Regions from separate parts of the Massilia sp. 2TAF26 genome, predicted to be linked through region 2. Evidence: predicted binding sites of a transcription regulator. Region 2 holds the regulator's gene; the other holds the start of a gene.

Region 1 (9,072 bases), on a different contig from region 2:
CTGCAGCGCATCGCCGGCGTGCAGGTGGGCCGCGACCGCGGCGAGACCAGCAGCGTCATCATCCGCGGCCTGCCGGACGTGGTCACGACCCTCGACGGCAACCAGATCTTCACAGGCAACGGCCGCCGCCTGTCCTACCAGGACCTGCCGGTGCAGTCGATCGGCGGCCTCGACGTGTACAAGAGCGCCACCGCCAACCAGCTCGAAGGCGGCATCGCCGGCGCCGTCAACGTGCGGCTGCGCTCGCCCTTCGACGTCAAGGGCTTCAACGCCACCGCCTTCATCGAAGAACGCCGCCAGAAGGTGAACGGGTCGAGCGCGACCAGCGACAAGAACAATCCGAACGGCGGCTTCGCGGTCAGCAACCGCTGGAACACCAGCTACGGCGAGATCGGCGCGCTGTTCGACGTCCAGTTCAACCGCGAGCACTGGGGCTATCCGGTGCAATGGGTCGACCGTCCCGACCGCATCTTCTCGGTCAGCCCGGACGGCACCGCGGTGCGCCTGAACGACGACCAGCCGATCGCCCCGCTGAAACCCGGCGACCGCCTCGGCGAGCTGCCCAACGTCGGCGGCATCTACAACCAGGGCAAGCGCGACCGCGGCAGCATCCACGGCGCCCTGCAGTGGAAGATCAGCCCGCAGATGGAAGCCAGCGCCCAGTACCTCGGCACCGGCTACCGCGCCCGCAGCGCGGTCGACTACATCCTCGGCATCGTCACCTGGACCCCGCGCCTGACCAATGTGGTGATGGCGCCCGAAGGCAGCTATTGCAACACCCCGAACGGCTCGATCTGCCCGATCCAGTCGGCCCATGCCGGCGCCGCCCGGTTCGGCGGCCCCTACGACTGGGATCCCTACACCGCCACCTCGACCTGGGGCGTGAAGGAGCACACGGTCACCCATTACCTGAACCTCGGCGTGCAGTACAAGGACGGCCCCTGGAAGCTGGCATCGAACTACGCCTGGTCCAAGTCGACCTTCGTGAACGATACCGTGATCGTCGACCAGCAGATCCCGGGCGCCAGCATCGACGTCTACACCTATGGCCGCGACGGCCACGGCGGCTACAACATGGTCACGACGCCCACCAGCAGCCAGGCGCTGCGCGATCCGACCCAGTTCGTGCTGCGCGGGATGGTGCAGAACTGGGGCATCTCGACCGGCGAGCAGTCGCAGTGGCGGCTCGACAGCAGCTACCGCCTGGGCGACGGCTTCTTCAGCAGCATCGACAGCGGCATCCGCCTGTCGCAGCGGCGCGCCGGCTTCAAGGGCGCCGAAGGCCACAGCGACATCAACGGGCCCACCCGCGCCAGCCCGATCGGCGCCTTCGGTCCGTCCTTCGAGACCCTCGTTCCAGGGCTGGACCGGCTCGGCGGTCCCTGGGTCACGCCGTCGCATGACTTCCTGATCGACCAGGCCGACGCCGTGCGCGCCTTCTACGGGGCCGCCCCGGGCCGCGTGGTGGAAGACCCGACCCGCGCCTTCAGTCAGAACGAGAACAACACGACCCTCTACCTGCAGGGACGCTGGCAGACCAGGATGGGCGACATCGACGTCAGCGGGACCGTCGGCGCCCGTTACGCCCACATCACGCGCAGCCTGGTGGGCAACAGCCGCATCGGCGACGTGATCAGCCCGATCGACCAGTCCTCGCGCGAAAACAACTTCCTGCCGAGCCTGTCGGCGGTGATCGGCTGGCGCAAGGACCTGCAATCCCACCTGTCCTTCGGCAAGACCCTGACCTATCCGGACTTCGCCTCGCTGAACCCGGCGCTGTCGCTGATCCCGCCGACCGTCAACGCGCCGGGCACGGGCTCGGCCGGCAACCCGAATTTGCGGCCGACCAAGTCGAAGAACATCGACGCCACGCTGGAATATTATTTCCCGAAAAATGGATATGCCCAGATCGCGCTGTTCCACCGCGATATCGACGGCTACCTGCAGAACATGGAGTCGAACGAGACCATCGGCGGCTTGAACTACCGTGTGACGCGTCCGCAGAACTCGGGCTCCGGCAAGCTGAAGGGCGCCGAACTCGGCATCCAGAAGTTCTTCGACTTCCTGCCTGCGCCCTGGAGCAACTTCGGCGCCCAGGCAAACTACACCTGGATCTCGGGCGAGAACCAGACCCTGGTGTCCTCGACCGGCAACACGTTCGCGACCACCCCGCTGATCGGCGTGGCGAAGAAGAACTACAACTTTGCTCTGCTGTACGAGGGCAATGGCATCACCGGCCGCCTGACGTCCACCCACCGCGGCGACTACGTCGAGCAGATCGCCGAGCCGCGCTTCGGCCAGGACCGTTACGTGAAGGCTGCAACTTTCGTGGACCTGAGCTTGTCCTACGCAATCAACAAGAACGTGTCCCTGCAGTTTGACGCGATCAATATCACGAAGGAGAACTACGAGAGCTACCTGAACGATCCGATCCGTCCGCGCGACATCCGCTACAATCCGACCACCTACGGGCTGGGCCTGCGCTTCTCGCTCTAAGCTCACATCTCGCTCCAGGGTCTCATGATGCAGAAGACTTACCGGAATCCGGTCTATCCGGACATCTTCGCCGATCCCTTCGTGCTGCGGCACGAAGGGGTTTATTACGCCTACGGCACCGCCCCCGGCGGCGATGACGGCCGCCAGATCCCGGTACTGCGCTCGAACGACCTGGTGGACTGGGAAGCGCTCGGCCACGCCCTGATGCCGGCCGCGGGCATGGAGGCCGGGCAGGGCTGGCATTTCTGGGCGCCGGAAGTGGCCAGCCACGACGGCCGCTTCTACATGTACTACTCGTCCGGCAACGCGCCCGAGGGCACCGACCAGAAGCTGAGAGTGGCGGTGGCCGACCATCCGGCCGGCCCCTTCCTCGACGCCGGCAAGCTACTGGTGCCGGACCAGCCCTTCTCGATCGACGCCCATCCCTTCCGCGACCAGGACGGGAATTGGTGGCTGTACTACTGCGTCGATTTCCTGGAGATGGCGCACGACGAGCGGATCGGCACCGGCATCGTGGTCGACCGCCTGCTCGACATGTGCACCCTGGCCGGCGAGCCGCGCACGGTGGTGCGCCCGCACCACGACTGGCACGTGTTCCGCAAGGACCGCTCCATGTACGGCAAGGTTGTCGACTGGCACACGGTCGAGGGTGCGGCGGTGCTGTACCACGACGGCCACTATTACTGCTTCTACAGCGGCGGCGCCTGGGAGAAGGAGAACTACGGCGTCAGCTACGTGATCGCCAAGCACCCAGAAGGGCCGTACCGCCGGCCCGAAGGCGGCCACGAGGCACTGCTGATGCGCACCCCGGCCTCCGGCGAGCTGCTGGGGCCGGGACACAATTCCTTTACGACGTCGCCGGACGGCGGCGAGACCTGGATCGTCTACCACGCCTGGGATCCGGCGCGGACGGCGCGCCGGATGTGCATCGACCGCATCGACTGGGTCGATGGGAAGCCGGTGAGCGGCGGGCCGAGCTGGACGGAGCAGGCGGCACCGCGCTGACCCTGCCACTTGCCGCGAAGGTGTAGATCGGAGGCCGGAGTTCGCGCTGCCTTCAGCGTCCGCCAAGGAATTCCTTTACCTCAGCCTGGAACCGCACCGGCTGATCCCACATGATGAAGTGGGCACTGTCCGGAATGCGCTTCAGGCTCAAGGCCGGCACCGGCGCAAACACGCCCTTGTAGACCGCATCGAACTGCTCGGCCGGAATCGGTACGCTCTTCGGCTGGACGTACAGCACGGTCACCGGCACTGAAATCTTCGGCAGTTCCGGCCCCAGGTTGGTCACCAGCAGTTCGCGGTAGGCGCGGGCGCCGACGTCGACGTCGCTGCGCATCGAGTCGTCGATCGCGCCGGCACGCATGGACTCGGTGGCGACCATGCCGTTGATGGTCTCGACGGCGCGCTTGCTGCGCTCCTCGGGCGCGGCCGTCCGGATACCGGTGGCGATGCGGTCAGCAATCGGCTCGACGCTGGCGACGGTGGCGCCGGGGCCGCCGAAGAACATGCCCAGGAAGGGCACCATGTCGACCACCATCAGGCGCGACAGGTCGGCCGGATGGCGCGCGGCCAGCATCATGCCGATCGTGCCGCCCATCGAGTGGCCGATCACGGCCGGCTGCTTCAGGCCGGCTTCCCTGATGTAGCGGTCGATGTCTTCGGCCACCGGCGCGGCGACCGGACCGTCGGCGTTGCCGCCTTTCGGCTGGCCGGCGAAGCCCGAGACTTGCACCAGGTGGTAGCGGTAGCCGGGCACGGCCTTGATCATTTCGGCCCAGACGCGCGGCGAGGAGTTCAGGCCGGGAATCAGGATCACGTCCGGTCCGGCGCCTTCGGTGCGGACCGTGATGCGGGTCGATTCGAAGGGCGCGGCCCAGGCGCCAGCGGATGCGCCGAGGAGGGCGAGGGCTGCCACCGCTGTGGCGGTCTTGAGGGTGAAACGGCGGGAAAGCATAGTGAGCTGCATCTTGTCTCCTGGTTCGTGATCGGAAGCCGCCGCATGCGCTGCGGGGCAGGTGGACAGGATGCTAACGTGGGGCGCCGGAAAAAGCTGCCTGAAAGATATGATAGTGTCCTGAACAAGGAAGCCCGCACGTGGCGGGCTTCCGGTCGGCGATCGCAATGATTACGCTTTGCGGCGCAGGGCAGCCATGCCGGCGAAGCCCAATCCCAGCAAGGCCAGCGACGCCGGCTCCGGGACATCGCCGGTCGACGGCGAAAACGCTGCCTTGAATGCGACGTCGCCGAAGCCGCACTCGCGGCACTCCCAGGCCTGGGTCGTCAGCGCTCCGAAGTCCAAGCCGTTATTGAAATAGACGAAATCGCCACCGGCATAGCTGTTGTTCGTCGCAGGCATGTTGTAGGTACTGTATTCCTGGGTGCCGAGGTCGGAGACCGAGAGGAACATCACATATTTCTGGCCCGCCGTCAGGCTCAGGGAGCCGGTGTCGAAGGAGAATTCCATCAGCCCCTGGCCAGGGGTCACCGAGCGTGTTGGGCTCGTGTAGAGAATGCTGGTGGCCTTGCTGCCGTCCCAGCCGGCCACATAGCCGCGGAAATCGAGTGACTGGTTATTGCCGTACAGGTACATCGAGAAGCTGTTCAACACATTATCGGCACCGACCGTGAAGGTCTGGCCGTATGTGGCTGTGTCGGGATAGCCAAACGGAGAAATGCTGGAGACGATCGACGTGTTGTCGATGACCGAGGCAGTCGCGTCTGCGGCAAAAGCGCCGAGGACGGCACAAAGAAGCATGGAGGCTTTCAGGTAGCTTGGTTTCATAACATTCCCTTTTTTATGGTGGACTCGCCATTGACTCTTAGCAAATACCGTGCCATAAAACAATTGCTTATAAAAATCAATTGTTTAGCGGAACATGGAATGTATTTGTGTAAATAAATCCGACATTCATCGGGCTAGTCCCAGTCATGCCGGGTTTCGCCTTCCTGCGCTTGGCGATCGCGCGCAATCATCTCTTCCAGCTCTTCGCGCGCCCGTTTGGCCATCGACACATACTGTTCGCGGTCCTTATAGTAGGGATAGACCGCCTGCACGTTGGCGATATTGAGCTTCCGGAACTTCAGCGCGGCCTGGCGGATGCGATAGGCGTTATGGCCGAGACCGGCCGTGAGCACGGTGCGGCCCAGCTGCAGGGCCGATTCGAAGGTCTCCCTTTCGATCATGGTGACGCCGCGGTCCATCAGCTGGTACCAGTGGGTGACGTTGCGGGCGCGGGCGAAGATCTGCAGTTCCGGCCACTCGCGGCGCACGGTCTCGACCAGGTCGAGGCTGTCTTCGATGTCGTCGATCGCCACCACCAGCGCTCGGGCGCGCGCGGCGCCGGCGGCGCGCAGCAGGTCGGCGCGGGTGGCGTCGCCGTAGAAGACCTTGAAGCCGAAGCGGCGCAGCACCTCGATCTGGTCGGGGTCGTGGTCCAGCACCGTCAGCTTGACCCCGTTCGCGTTCAGGAAGCGACCGACGATCTGGCCGAAGCGGCCGAAGCCGGCAACGATCACATGGTCCTCGTTCGGTTCGATGGCGTCGGCTTCGGGCTTGGCGCCGGCGGCTTCGCGGCGGGCCGACAGCTTGTCGTAGGCCATCAGCACCAGCGGCGTGACCACCATCGACAGTGCGACCACGACCACCAGCATCGAGGCGGTATCTTCGCTGAACACGCGTGCGGTGGCGGCCGCGCCGAACACGACGAAGGCGAATTCGCCGCCCTGGGACAGCAGCAGGGCGAACTGCAGGTGCTGGCCGCGGGCCATGCCGAATACCCGCGACAGAATGTAGAGCACGGCGGTCTTGATCAGCAGGAAGCCGGCCACCAGTCCCAGGATCAGCCCGGGATGGGCGAGGAAGACGGCGAAATCGACCGACATGCCGACCGCGATGAAGAACAGGCCGAGCAGCAGGCCCTTGAAGGGTTCGAGGTCGGTCTCCAGCGCGTGGCGGTACTCGGAATCGGCCAGCAGCACGCCGGCCATGAAGGAGCCGAGCGCCATCGACATGTCGATCCACTGCATCAGCAGGGCGATCGCGATCACCAGCAGCAGGGCGAAGGCGGTGAAGATCTCGCGGGTATCGGTGCGGGCGATGACCTGCAGCAGCGGACGCACCAGGTAGCGGCCGCCGACGATGATCCCGGCCAGCACGCCGACGACCTTGAAGGTGGCCAGCCAGAAGTTGCCGCTCGAACCGGCTTCGTCGGGAATGCCGAGCAGCGGCACGATGGCGATCATCGGGATCGCGGCGATGTCCTGGAACAGCAGGATCGCGAAGCCGGCCTGGCCCGCCGGGGTCGGCATCAGGTTGCGTTCCTCCAGCGAGGCGAGGGCGATGGCGGTCGACGACAGCGACAGGCCGAGCCCGCCGATCAGGGCCAGCTTCCAGTTGACGCCGGCCAGCAGCGCGGCGCCGAACAGGGCAGCGGCAACCACGACCACCTGCGCGCCGCCCCAGCCGAAGATGGGCCGGCGCAGCGCCCACAGGCGGTCCGGCTCGAGTTCCAGGCCGATCAGGAACAGCAGCAGCACCACGCCGAACTCGGCGAAATGCAGGGCGTCCTCGACGTTGGCAATCAGTTTCAGGCCGTAGGGGCCGATCAGGATGCCGGCGGCCAGGTAGCCGAGCACGGTGCCCATCCCCAGGCGTTTCGACAGCGGCACCGCGACCACGGCGGCGGCGAGATAGACCAGAGCATTCGTCAGCAGGCTGTGTTCCATCCGCTCACCCCGCGTAGCCGCGCAGGCGGCGTGTGAATTCGGCCACGTGGGCTTCGACCGCCGCTTCGCCGGCCTTTGCCGCGCCGTGCATCAGCAGCGGTTCGATCCAGTTCATCCCGCACAGGGCGGCGGTCTGCTCGAAGGGCGCGAGGAAATCGGCGAAAGGGCGTCCGTGCAGCCCGCCGGGCTGGTAGGCGTCAAGGCCGCTGCCGGTGGTCGCGACCAGCCAGTAGCCTTTGCCGCGCAGGACGGAGTCCGGCTTGCCGTAGGCCCAGCCCGGCACCATCACGACGTCCATCCATTCCTTGAGCAGCGAAGGCATGCCGTACCAGCGGATCGGGTGCAGGAAGACCAGCACGCTGGCGTCGCGGACCAGGGCGCGCTCGCGCTCGGCGTCGATGTCGAAATCGGGGTAGGTATTGTAGAGGTCTTCCACGATGACCCCTTGTGTGGCCCGGGCGGCATCCGCCAGGCGCCGGTTGACCGGCGAACGGTGCGGGGCAGGGTGGGCATACAGGACAAGGATGTGTTGTTCGTTCATAACTTGATTATTCCACAATGGCCCGCCCGACATGTCCTACAATTCGGCCGGGCGCGGGCCTATTCGCCGTGCCGAGGCGTGCGACTATGATGACCGGAAACCTCACCGTCAAGGAGATCGGCATGTCGATGCAAAGCGAAGGCAAGGATGCGAAAGGCCGCAACTACGATCAGGTCACGAAGGACGGCACCAGCTCGGCGGGCACCATGGGCACCGGCGGGACCGGCGACATCGGCTGCATGTCGGGTGCCGTCGACACCGGCAGCGCGCAGTCGGATGCGCGCACGGACGACCTCCTCGCCACCGGCACCGACGAGGAACGCCGCCAGGGTTACCGCCCGAGCGAACCGGGCGCCGTCGAAACCGGCCTGGAAGGCGTGGGCAACAAGATCGGCGGCAACCCGGGGAACCGGCAGTCGAACAAGGACGGCCAGCGGTAAAGCTGGGCACAGGAGGCTTTCATGAGCGTGCAGAACGAACCGCAGAAACCGAAGGGCGGCGCCGACATCGGCGGCGCCGGCAACCAGCACAACGATTGGGGTCACAGCGACGTCGGCAACAAGCAGTCGGATTCGCGGCTGGACGATGTGGTCGGATCGGATACCGGGGTTCCGTCCGAGGAGGCGGGCGAGTTGCAGACCGGCCTGGGTGGGATCGGTAGTCTGAGTACGGGGAATGCCGGTAGCCGGCAGTCGGAGGAGGAGATGCGGCCGGGTGGGCAAGGTAGCCGCAAATAGCCAAGGTCGTACTCGCGAAACAAAAACCGTCGTTCCCGCTTTCACGGGAACGACGGCAGCTCAAATATGCAGCGCGTGCCCCAAAGCCCGCAGCGCCGCTTCCTGCACCGCCTCACCCAAAGTCGGATGCGCATGGATGGTGCCGCCGATGTCTTCCAGCTGCGCCCCCAGCTCGATCGACTGCACGAAGGCCGTGCTGAGCTCGGCCACCGCGCTGCCGACGGCCTGCCAGCCGACGATCAGGTGGTTGTCCTTGCGCGCGACCACGCGCACGAAGCCCTCCGTGCCTTCGATGGTCATGGCGCGGCCGTTGGCGGCGTAGGGGAAGCTTGCACTGATGCAGTCCAGTCCCTGCTTGGCCGCATCCTGCGGGGTCAGGCCGACCACCACCACTTCCGGATCGGTGAAGCACACGGCGGGAATCGCCGCCGGCATGAAATGGCGGCGCTTGCCGGCGATGATCTCGGCCACCATTTCGCCCTGCGCCATCGCGCGGTGGGCCAGCATCGGTTCGCCGGTCAGGTCGCCGATGGCCCAGACGTTGCGCATCGAGGTGCGGCACTGGTTGTC
Region 2 (9,072 bases):
GCGTCGGCTTTGCCGTCACGGTGCCGAGCGGCCATCCGGAAGTGCAGTACCGCGCCCACTACGTGACGAAGAATGCGGGCGGACGCGGCGCCGTGCGCGAAGTCTGCGACATGGTGATGCGCGCCCAGGGAACCTACGAACAGGCATTGGCACCGTACTTTGGATAATCCTTCGCAAGCCATGGCGACCACGACCTACGTCAACAAGCGCACCGCGCACCGCTGGCGTCTGCTGGCATTGATGCTGGCGGCCGTGTTCTTCGCCTTCGGCAGCTTCTGGCTGGTGCAGGTGATGCGCGGCGAAGGCGAAGCGCACCGCGTCGACGTGGGCGACGATCCGGACTACATCATCGACAACTTCAGCTTCGTGCGGATGTCGGAAGCCGGCCAGCCGCGCTACGTGATCTCGGGCGAGCGCCTGACCCACCGCCCGGCCAACAACACCTCGGTGATCGACAAGCCGGTCGTGCAGAGCATGAGCACCGACCGGCCGCACATGACGATGACGGCGAACACCGCCAACGTCAACCAGGACCAGAACCAGATCGACCTGATCGGCAATGTCGACATCTCGCGTCCCGGCAACGCCACCTCGAAGCCGATGCGCATCCGCACCGAGGCGCTGACCGTGCTGCCGGACGAGGAAATCTCGAAGACCGACAAGCCGATCCAGATGACGCTCGGCGCCGCCTCGGTCACCGGCGTCGGCATGGTCGCCAACAACGCCACACAGCAGGTGACGCTGGGCGGCCGCGGAGAACTCATCTTCCCGCCGAAAGGAAAACAATGAAAAAAATACTCGCTGTCGCCGCGCTGTCGCTGGCAAGCCTGACCGCCTCGGCGGAGCGTGCGGATTCTCTCAAGCAGGCCAAGATCGATTTCAACAACGCGCACATCGACGAGGTCACCCAGACCCGCACCTTCACCGGCAACGTCGTGCTGACCCGCGGCACCCTGACGATCAAGGCCGACAAGGCCGTGCTCACGGAATCGCCGGAAGGCTATATGGCGGTGACCCTGACCGCCGCGCCGGGCCAGCCCGCGACCTTCCGCCAGAAGCGTGACGGCGGCCCCGACCTGTGGGTCGAAGGCCAGGCCCAGCGCATCGAATACGACGAGCGCACCGAGCTGGTCAAGCTGTTCTCGAACGCGGTCGTCAAGCAGCTCGAGGGCAAGCGCATGACCAGCGAGGTGAACGGCCCGTTCATCTCCTACGACAACCGCACCGAGCAGGCCAACGTGTTCAACGACACCAGCGGCGAAAGCAAGCCGGGCGGCGGACGCGGCACCATCATCATCGCGCCGCGCCGTACCGCGCCGGCGGCGGCTCCCGCGACCACGCCGGCGGCGCCGGCAGGGAAGCAGTAAATGAAGGCCGTCCTTGCCGCTGCCGCGCTGTTGCTGGCGCCGCTGGCGCAGGCGGAGCGGGCGGATGCGCTCAAGCCGCTGAAGGTGGTCGGGGGCAACGGGACCCTGGACCAGGTCACGCAAACCGTGGTCCTGACCGGCGGCGTGACCGCCACCCGCGGCACCATGCTGCTGAAGGCCGAGCGTGCCGAGATCAAGGAAGCGCCGGACGGTTACAAGACCATCGTCCTGGTCGCGGCGCCCGGCAAGCCGGCGTCGTTCCGCCAGAAGCGCGACAGCGGCCCCGAGCAGTGGGACGAAGGCCAGGCCGAGCGCATCGAGTACGACGAGCGCACCGAGGTCGTCAAGTTCAGTTCGAACGCCGCCATCAGGCAGCTGGAAGGCAGCAACGTGATGCGTGAAATGGGCGGCGAATTCATCGCCTACGATGCGCGCAAGGAAGTCCTGCTGAACCTGAACGACCCGAGCGGCGTCGACAGGCCCGGCAAGGCCCGCGCCAGTTTTACTTTTTATCCGCGCCGCACTGCGTCGGCCGGGCAACCGGAAGCAGGAAAGCAATGATGGATGTACACGCAGACGCCGCCGCCATCGCGAGCGGCGGCAGCACCCTGGTGGCCAAGGGGCTGCAGAAAAGCTACGGCAAGCGCCTGGTGGTGCGCGACGTTTCGCTGCAGGTCGCCTGCGGCGAGGTGGTGGGCCTGCTCGGCCCGAACGGCGCCGGCAAGACGACCTCGTTCTACATGATCGTGGGCCTGGTGCCGGCCGACGCCGGCGCCATCGTCATCAACGGCACCGACATCACCAGCCTGCCGATCCACCGGCGCGCCATGCTGGGCCTGTCCTACCTGCCGCAGGAAGCCTCGGTGTTCCGCAAGCTGACGGTGGAGGAGAACATCCGCGCCGTGCTGGAACTGCAGCGCGAGGACGGCAAGCCGCTGGGCAAGAACCGCATCGAGGAGCGCCTCAACGAGCTGCTGGCCGAGCTGCAGATCGAGAAGCTGCGCGAGAACCCGGCGCTGTCGCTGTCGGGCGGCGAACGGCGCCGCGTGGAGATTGCGCGCGCCCTCGCCACCAACCCGCGCTTCGTGCTGCTGGACGAGCCGTTTGCCGGCGTCGATCCGATCGCGGTGATCGAGATCCAGCGCATCGTGCGCTTCCTGAAGGAGCGCGGCATCGGCGTCCTGATAACCGACCACAACGTGCGCGAGACGCTCGGCATCTGCGACCGTGCCTACATCATCAACCAGGGCGCGGTGCTGGCGTCGGGACGCCCGGACGACATCATCGCCAATGAATCGGTTCGCCGCGTCTACCTGGGTGAACATTTCCGGATGTAGTCATGAAACAGACGCTGCAACTCAAGACCTCACAGCACCTTGCGCTGACACCGCAACTCCAGCAGTCGATCCGGCTGCTGCAGCTGTCCACTCTCGAGCTGCACCAGGAGATTGAACAGGTCCTCAGCGACAACCCGCTGCTCGAACGCCTCGACGATCCGCTCGACCACTCGGTGCGCCTGCTGGCCGACGGCGCGATCAACAACGGCGCGTCGACCTCCACCACGCCCGACTCGCCGCCCTCGTCCAGCCAGGGCGAGGAGGGCAATGGCGGCGGTGGCGCCGAAGCCGAAGGCGGCGACAGCGACAACGGCGATGCCGGCGGCGCCGAGCACGACATGGACTGGGGCGATTCTGGCCGTTCCGGCAGCGGCAGCGGCGGCGAGGAAGAGGACGGCCGCCCGCAGCTGGAAGCCAGCCCGGTCTCGCTGCGCGAACACTTGATGGAGCAGGTACGCCTGACCTGCATGTCGCCGCGCGATTGCGCGCTGGTCGAGATCGTCGTCGACACCCTCGACGACAACGGCTACCTCGAAGAAACCCTGGACGAGCTGCATGCGCGCCTCCCGGCCGAACTCGAAGTGGAATTCGAGGAGTTGCGCACCGCGCTGGCGCTGGTGCAAAGCATGGACCCGCCCGGCGTGGGCGCGCGCAGCGCCGCCGAATGCCTGGCGCTGCAGATCCGCCGCATGCCGGGCGTGCCGCTGGTCACGCGGCGCATGGCGCTGACCATCGTCGAACGCTACCTGACCTGGTTCGCGCAGCGCGAATTCAACAAGCTCAAGAAAGCCCTCGACTGCGACGACGAAGACCTGCGCGAAGCCCAGGCCGTGATCCGCCATTGCAATCCGCATCCGGGCGCGGCCTTCGCTTCCGACGTTTCCGACTTCGTGGTGCCGGACGTGATCGTGCGCCGCGCGAAGGACGGCTGGAGCGTGCAGCTGAATCCCGAGGTGATGCCGCGCCTGCGCGTGAACAGCCTGTATGCCACCTTGATGAAGCAGGGAAAATCGGAATCCCAGCTGGCGGCGCAGTTGCAGGAAGCAAAATGGCTCATCAAAAACATGCGCCAGCGCTTCGATACTATCCTTCGGGTAGCTCAAGCAATCGTGGAGCGCCAGCGGAACTTTTTCTCCCATGGCGCCGTTGCCATGCGGCCCCTTGTTTTACGTGAGATAGCTGATACACTAGGTCTACACGAGAGCACAATTTCTCGTGTCACAACTCAGAAATACATGCTGACGCCGCACGGCATGTTCGAGTTGAAGTACTTTTTCGGGAGTCACGTCGCGACCGAGGCAGGAGGAGAAGCCTCCTCGACCGCGATCCGGGCTCTCATCGTACAACTCACAGGAGCAGAAGACCCCAAAAACCCTTTATCCGACAGCAAGATCGCGGAGATGCTAGGGGAACAGGGAATGGTTATCGCACGCCGCACGGTAGCGAAATACCGCGAGGCGCTGAAGATCCCTCCCGTCAGCCTCCGTAAATCTCTGTAGCAAGCTCTTTCAGCAAGCTCTTGCAGCAAGCTTCTTGCAACAACGCTGCCCTGGTGCGTGGTATGCGCGTACGACAGGCAGCGCATCATCAAAGGAGTGTGTATGAATCTCACTATCAGCGGACATCATCTCGATGTAACCCCGGCAATCCGTGAATACGTACAGAACAAGCTCGAACGCATCACCCGCCATTTCGATCAAGTGATCGACTCCCACGTCATCCTCTGCATTGACAATCTCACCGAGAAAGAAAAGCGCCAGAAGGCCGAGATCAACTTGCGCCTCGCCGGCAAGATCGTTCACGTCGCCAGCGCCGCGCACGACTTGTACGCCGCGATCGACATGCTGATGGACCGGCTCGACCGGCAGGTGCAGAAGTACAAGCAGATGCTGCAGGATCACAGTAGTACACCGCTCAAGCGCATACCCAACGATGGAGGAGAAGCTGCCGCTACAGCGTGATCCTTCCGCTGGCGCAGCACAAGCAAGGAAGGGCGCATCTGGCGCCCTTTTCGTTTTCCGGGCCGCGCTACAATGCCGTTTTCCATTTCAATAAATAAAAGAACATGAGCGAATACGTGCAGACCCGCGTTGCCAGCGGCACCGGCATCATTACCCTCGACCGTCCCAAGGCCCTGAACTCGCTGTCGCTGGAGATGGTGCGCGCACTGACGGAGACCCTGCTGGCCTGGCGCGACGATTCGAACGTCGACGCCGTCGTTATCAAGAGCAGCAGCGAGAAAGCCCTGTGCGCAGGCGGCGACATCCGCTTCTTCCACCAGGCCGGGCGCGCCACGCCCACTGGAGGCAGTGCGCTGCTGGAAGACTTCTTTACCGAAGAATACGCGCTGAACCACCTGATCCACTTCTATCCGAAACCCTATATCTCGTTGATGGACGGCGTGGTCATGGGCGGCGGCATGGGTATCGCCCAGGGCGGGCCCGAGACCGGCCTGCGCATCGTGACCGAACGCACGAAGATGGCCATGCCCGAGGTGAACATCGGCCTGTTCCCGGACGTCGGCGGCAGCCACTTCCTGTCGCATGCGCCGGGCGCGCTCGGCATGCATCTGGGACTGACGGGGCTGACCATCGGCGCCGCCGATGCGCTCTACGTCGGCCAGGCCGACGTGTTCGTGCCGGGCGCCGAACTGCCGGCACTGCATGCGCTGATCGCTGCGACGCCGGGCAAGCAGCTGGCCGATGCGATCCGCGCCTTCGCCGCGCCGTTCGCGCAGCAGGCCGGCGCCAGCGAACTCGAAGCGCAACGCGCGCTGGTCGACAGGCACTTTGGCGCCGACTCGGTACAGGCCGTGATGGTCTCGCTGGAGGGCGATGACACCCCATTCGCGCAGAAGGCCCTGGCCGCGATGCGCCAGCGCTCGCCGCTGATGATGTGCGTGACGCGCGAGATGCTGGTGCGCGGCGCCACGATGGACGTGGCCGCCTGCCTGCGCATGGAGCGCTCGCTGGTGCGCCGCAACTTCGAACACGGCGAAGTGCTGGAAGGCGTGCGCGCGCTGGTGATCGACAAGGACAATGCGCCGAAGTGGAACCCGCCCGCGCTGGATGCCGTCACGCCGGAGATGGTGGCGCGCTTCTTCGAGCCGGTGTGGCCGGCGCATGCGCATCCGTTGCGCCACCTGCCATAAGCGGCGCCCGCTCCGCCGCCCCGGCATCCGCCGGGTTTTTTTTCGCCGACCGATAATGCGTTGCAGCATAAGCACGAATTTATGCGATGATTTCATCAGGCAATGAAATAATGGCATAGCCAAGCACAACAATAGAGGAGTCCAATTTGTCGTTTCTGATCGTCCTGGCCGCGCTGGCCTTCCTGATGGTGGCCGCCTACCGCGGCTATAGCGTCATCCTGTTCGCACCGATCGCCGCCCTCGGCGCGGTCCTGTTCACCGACCCGTCCGCCGTGGCGCCGGTCTTTTCCGGCATCTTCATGGAAAAGATGGTCGGCTTCGTCAAGCTCTATTTCCCGGTCTTCATGCTGGGCGCCGTGTTCGGCAAGGTCATCGAGATGTCCGGTTTCTCGAAATCCATCGTGCAGGCGGCGATCCGCTACATCGGCCGCTCGCGCGCGAACGCCGTGATCGTCGCCGTGTGCGCGCTGCTGACCTATGGCGGCGTGTCGCTGTTCGTGGTGGTGTTCGCCGTGTATCCGTTTGCGGCTGAGCTCTACCGTCAGAGCAATATTCCGAAGCGCCTGATGCCGGGCGCGATCGCACTGGGCGCCTTCTCGTTCACCATGGATTCGCTGCCGGGCACGCCGCAGATCCAGAACATCATCCCGACCACCTTCTTCAAGACCACCGGCTGGGCCGCGCCCGTGCTCGGCACCATCGGTTCGGTGTTCATCATCGTGGTCGGCCTGACCTACCTGGAATGGCGCCGCCGCGCCGCGATGGCGAAAGGCGAGGGCTATGGCGCGCACGCCGATGTGCCCGAGGCGGAGGCGAACCGGGAAGCGCTGCCGCATCCGCTGATCGCGGTGCTGCCGCTGGTGCTGGTGGGCGTGGCCAACTTCGCATTCACCAAGATGATCCCGGTCTGGTACGGCGCCGGCGCCTATACGGTGCCGCCCGAAGTGCTGCCGGGCGTGCACACGCCGGTGACGGCCACGGTCAAGAGCGTGCTGGCGATCTGGTCGGTCGAAGCCGCGCTGCTGCTCGGCATCCTGCTGGTGCTCGCGACCGCCTTCCGCCGCGTCAGCCAGCGCTTTGCCAGCGGTTCGAAAGAAGCCGTCGGCGGCGCCCTGCTGGCGGCGATGAATACCGCGTCCGAATACGGTTTCGGCGGCGTGATCGCCGCGCTGCCGGGCTTCATCGTCGTCAGCGATGCCCTGAAGGGGATTCCGAACCCGCTGGTGAATGCGGCGGTGTCGGTCAGCTCGCTGGCCGGCATCACCGGCTCGGCCTCGGGCGGCATGAGCATCGCGCTGGCCGCGATGTCCGACCTGTTCATCAAGGGCGCCGAAGCGGCCCATATTCCGATGGAAGTCCTGCACCGCGTGGTGGCGATGGCCAGCGGCGGCATGGACACGCTGCCGCACAACGGCGCCGTGATCACCCTGCTGGCGGTGACCGGGCTGACGCACCGCGAGTCGTATCGCGAGATCTTCGCGATTACCGTCATCAAGACGCTGGCGGTGTTCTTTGTGATTGGGGTGTTTTACGCGACCGGGTTGGTGTGAGTGTTAGCTCGTCGTCCCCGCGGAGGCGGGGATCCCGGTTCGGCTATCAGTGCTGCTCGCGATGCCGCACAACCACCCGTTCGGATTCGCCGAAGTAAGCCGCCAGCCGTTCCGCCATGTACACGGAGCGGTGCTGTCCACCCGTGCAGCCGACCGCCACCGTCAGGTAGCTGCGGTTGTCGGTCTTGAACGATGGCAGCCATTTGGCCACGAAGGCGCGGATGTCGGCCAGCATTTCGACGGCCTGGGGCTGGGCGTCGAGGAAGGCGATGACGGGCGCGTCCTTGCCGGTGAGCGGTCGCAAGGTCAGGTCGTAGTAGGGATTCGGCACGGCGCGCACGTCGAACACGAAGTCGGCGTCCAGCGGCACGCCGCGCTTGAAGGCGAAGGATTCGAAATACAGGGTCAGCTTCGCGAATTCGATCTCGGCCAGTTCCTTGACCCAGGCGCGCAGTTTGTTCGCCGACATTTCCGAGGTGTCGATCACATGGCCCAGCTTCTCGATCGCTCCCAGGCGGTCGCGCTCTTCCGAGATGCATTCGATCAGCGTGCGGCGCGAAGCCGGGTTCTCGCCCGGGCGCAGCTCGTGCGACAGCGGATGGCTGCGGCGGGTCTCGGAAAAGCGGGCCACCAGCGAATGGGTGCTGGCAGTCAGGTACATCACCTTGACGTCATGCCCTTGCTCGCGCAGCGCGCGGACCGTGGCCGGCAGTTCCGCCAGCGACTCGGCGCTGCGTGCGTCGACGGCGACGGCGACGCACTTGCTGTCGGCGCCATTGACTGTCTCGACCAGCAAAGGCAGCAGGGCGGGCGGCAGGTTGTCGACGCAGTAGTAGCCTGCGTCTTCGAGAACATTGAGGGCTACCGACTTGCCGGAACCCGAGATACCGGTGATGAGAACGATTCGCATGTGTCCATCATACCGCAACGGTAAGACCTTGTCGCCAGTGGCCAGGCCAGTTGCGATGGTGGTAACTTAGAACCTAATCGCCGCTCATCGCCTGGCGTTGACGTTCCATGAACTCCTGCAGCGTATCGATACCGCGCAGCTGCAGGATGGTATTGCGCACCGCGGCTTCCAGCAGCACCGCGATGTTGCGGCCGGCCGCGACGGGAATCACGACCTTGCGGATCGGCAGGCCGAGCACGTCCTCGGTCGGGAAGTGGAAGGGCAGTCGCTCGACTTCCTCGTCCAGCGCGCCGCGCTTGACCAGATGCACGATCAACTTCAGCCGCATCTTGCGGCGCACGGCGGTCTCGCCGAAGATCGCCTTGATGTCCAGCAGGCCCAGGCCGCGCACTTCGAGCAGGTTCTGCAGCAGCGGCGGGCAGCGGCCCTCGATCATGTTCGGGGCGATGCGCGAGAATTCGACCGCGTCGTCGGCCACCAGGCCGTGCGAACGCGAGATCAGTTCCAGGCCCAGCTCGCTCTTGCCGAGGCCGGAATCGCCGGTGATCAGCACGCCCACGCCCAGCACGTCCATGAACACGCCGTGCATGATGACGCGCTGCGCCAGTTTCTTCGATAAATAGACCCGCAGGAAGTCGATGACCTGGGCCGCCGGCAGCGGGGTCGAGAACAGCGGAATGTTCTGCTCGTCGCAGATGGCGAGAATGTCCGGCGGGGTGTCCAGGCCCTGGGCGATGATCAGGGCCGGCGGGCCGCC

The links. The regulator sigma-54, encoded in region 2, starts transcription at its own class of promoters, with help from an activator protein. The targets are predictions, from matches to a motif close to TGGCANGNAANCTGCTTT.
Region 1: AB4Z32_RS08975 (PEP-CTERM sorting domain-containing protein) is a predicted target of sigma-54. The motif match lies at 5,319-5,336, and genes of this name have one in related genera.

The regions. Positions count from the first base shown of each region.
Region 1 is NZ_JBFRFV010000006.1:224,410-233,481, reverse strand. Features, by position in the region: gene AB4Z32_RS08990 (TonB-dependent receptor) at 1-2,496, shown strand, start outside; gene AB4Z32_RS08985 (glycoside hydrolase family 43 protein) at 2,521-3,501, shown strand; gene AB4Z32_RS08980 (alpha/beta fold hydrolase) at 3,554-4,465, opposite strand; gene AB4Z32_RS08975 (PEP-CTERM sorting domain-containing protein) at 4,625-5,281, opposite strand; gene kefC (glutathione-regulated potassium-efflux system protein KefC) at 5,416-7,224, opposite strand; gene kefF (glutathione-regulated potassium-efflux system oxidoreductase KefF) at 7,229-7,765, opposite strand; gene AB4Z32_RS08960 (hypothetical protein) at 7,852-8,205, shown strand; gene AB4Z32_RS08955 (hypothetical protein) at 8,227-8,502, shown strand; gene lpdA (dihydrolipoyl dehydrogenase) at 8,563-9,072, opposite strand, start outside.
Region 2 is NZ_JBFRFV010000004.1:89,284-98,355, forward strand. Features, by position in the region: gene AB4Z32_RS05570 (KdsC family phosphatase) at 1-167, shown strand, start outside; gene lptC (LPS export ABC transporter periplasmic protein LptC) at 181-789, shown strand; gene lptA (lipopolysaccharide transport periplasmic protein LptA) at 786-1,367, shown strand; gene lptA (lipopolysaccharide transport periplasmic protein LptA) at 1,368-1,928, shown strand; gene lptB (LPS export ABC transporter ATP-binding protein) at 1,928-2,704, shown strand; gene AB4Z32_RS05595 (RNA polymerase factor sigma-54) at 2,707-4,203, shown strand; gene hpf (ribosome hibernation-promoting factor, HPF/YfiA family) at 4,306-4,665, shown strand; gene AB4Z32_RS05605 (enoyl-CoA hydratase/isomerase family protein) at 4,770-5,855, shown strand; gene AB4Z32_RS05610 (GntP family permease) at 6,002-7,405, shown strand; gene rapZ (RNase adapter RapZ) at 7,452-8,315, opposite strand; gene hprK (HPr(Ser) kinase/phosphatase) at 8,389-9,072, opposite strand, start outside.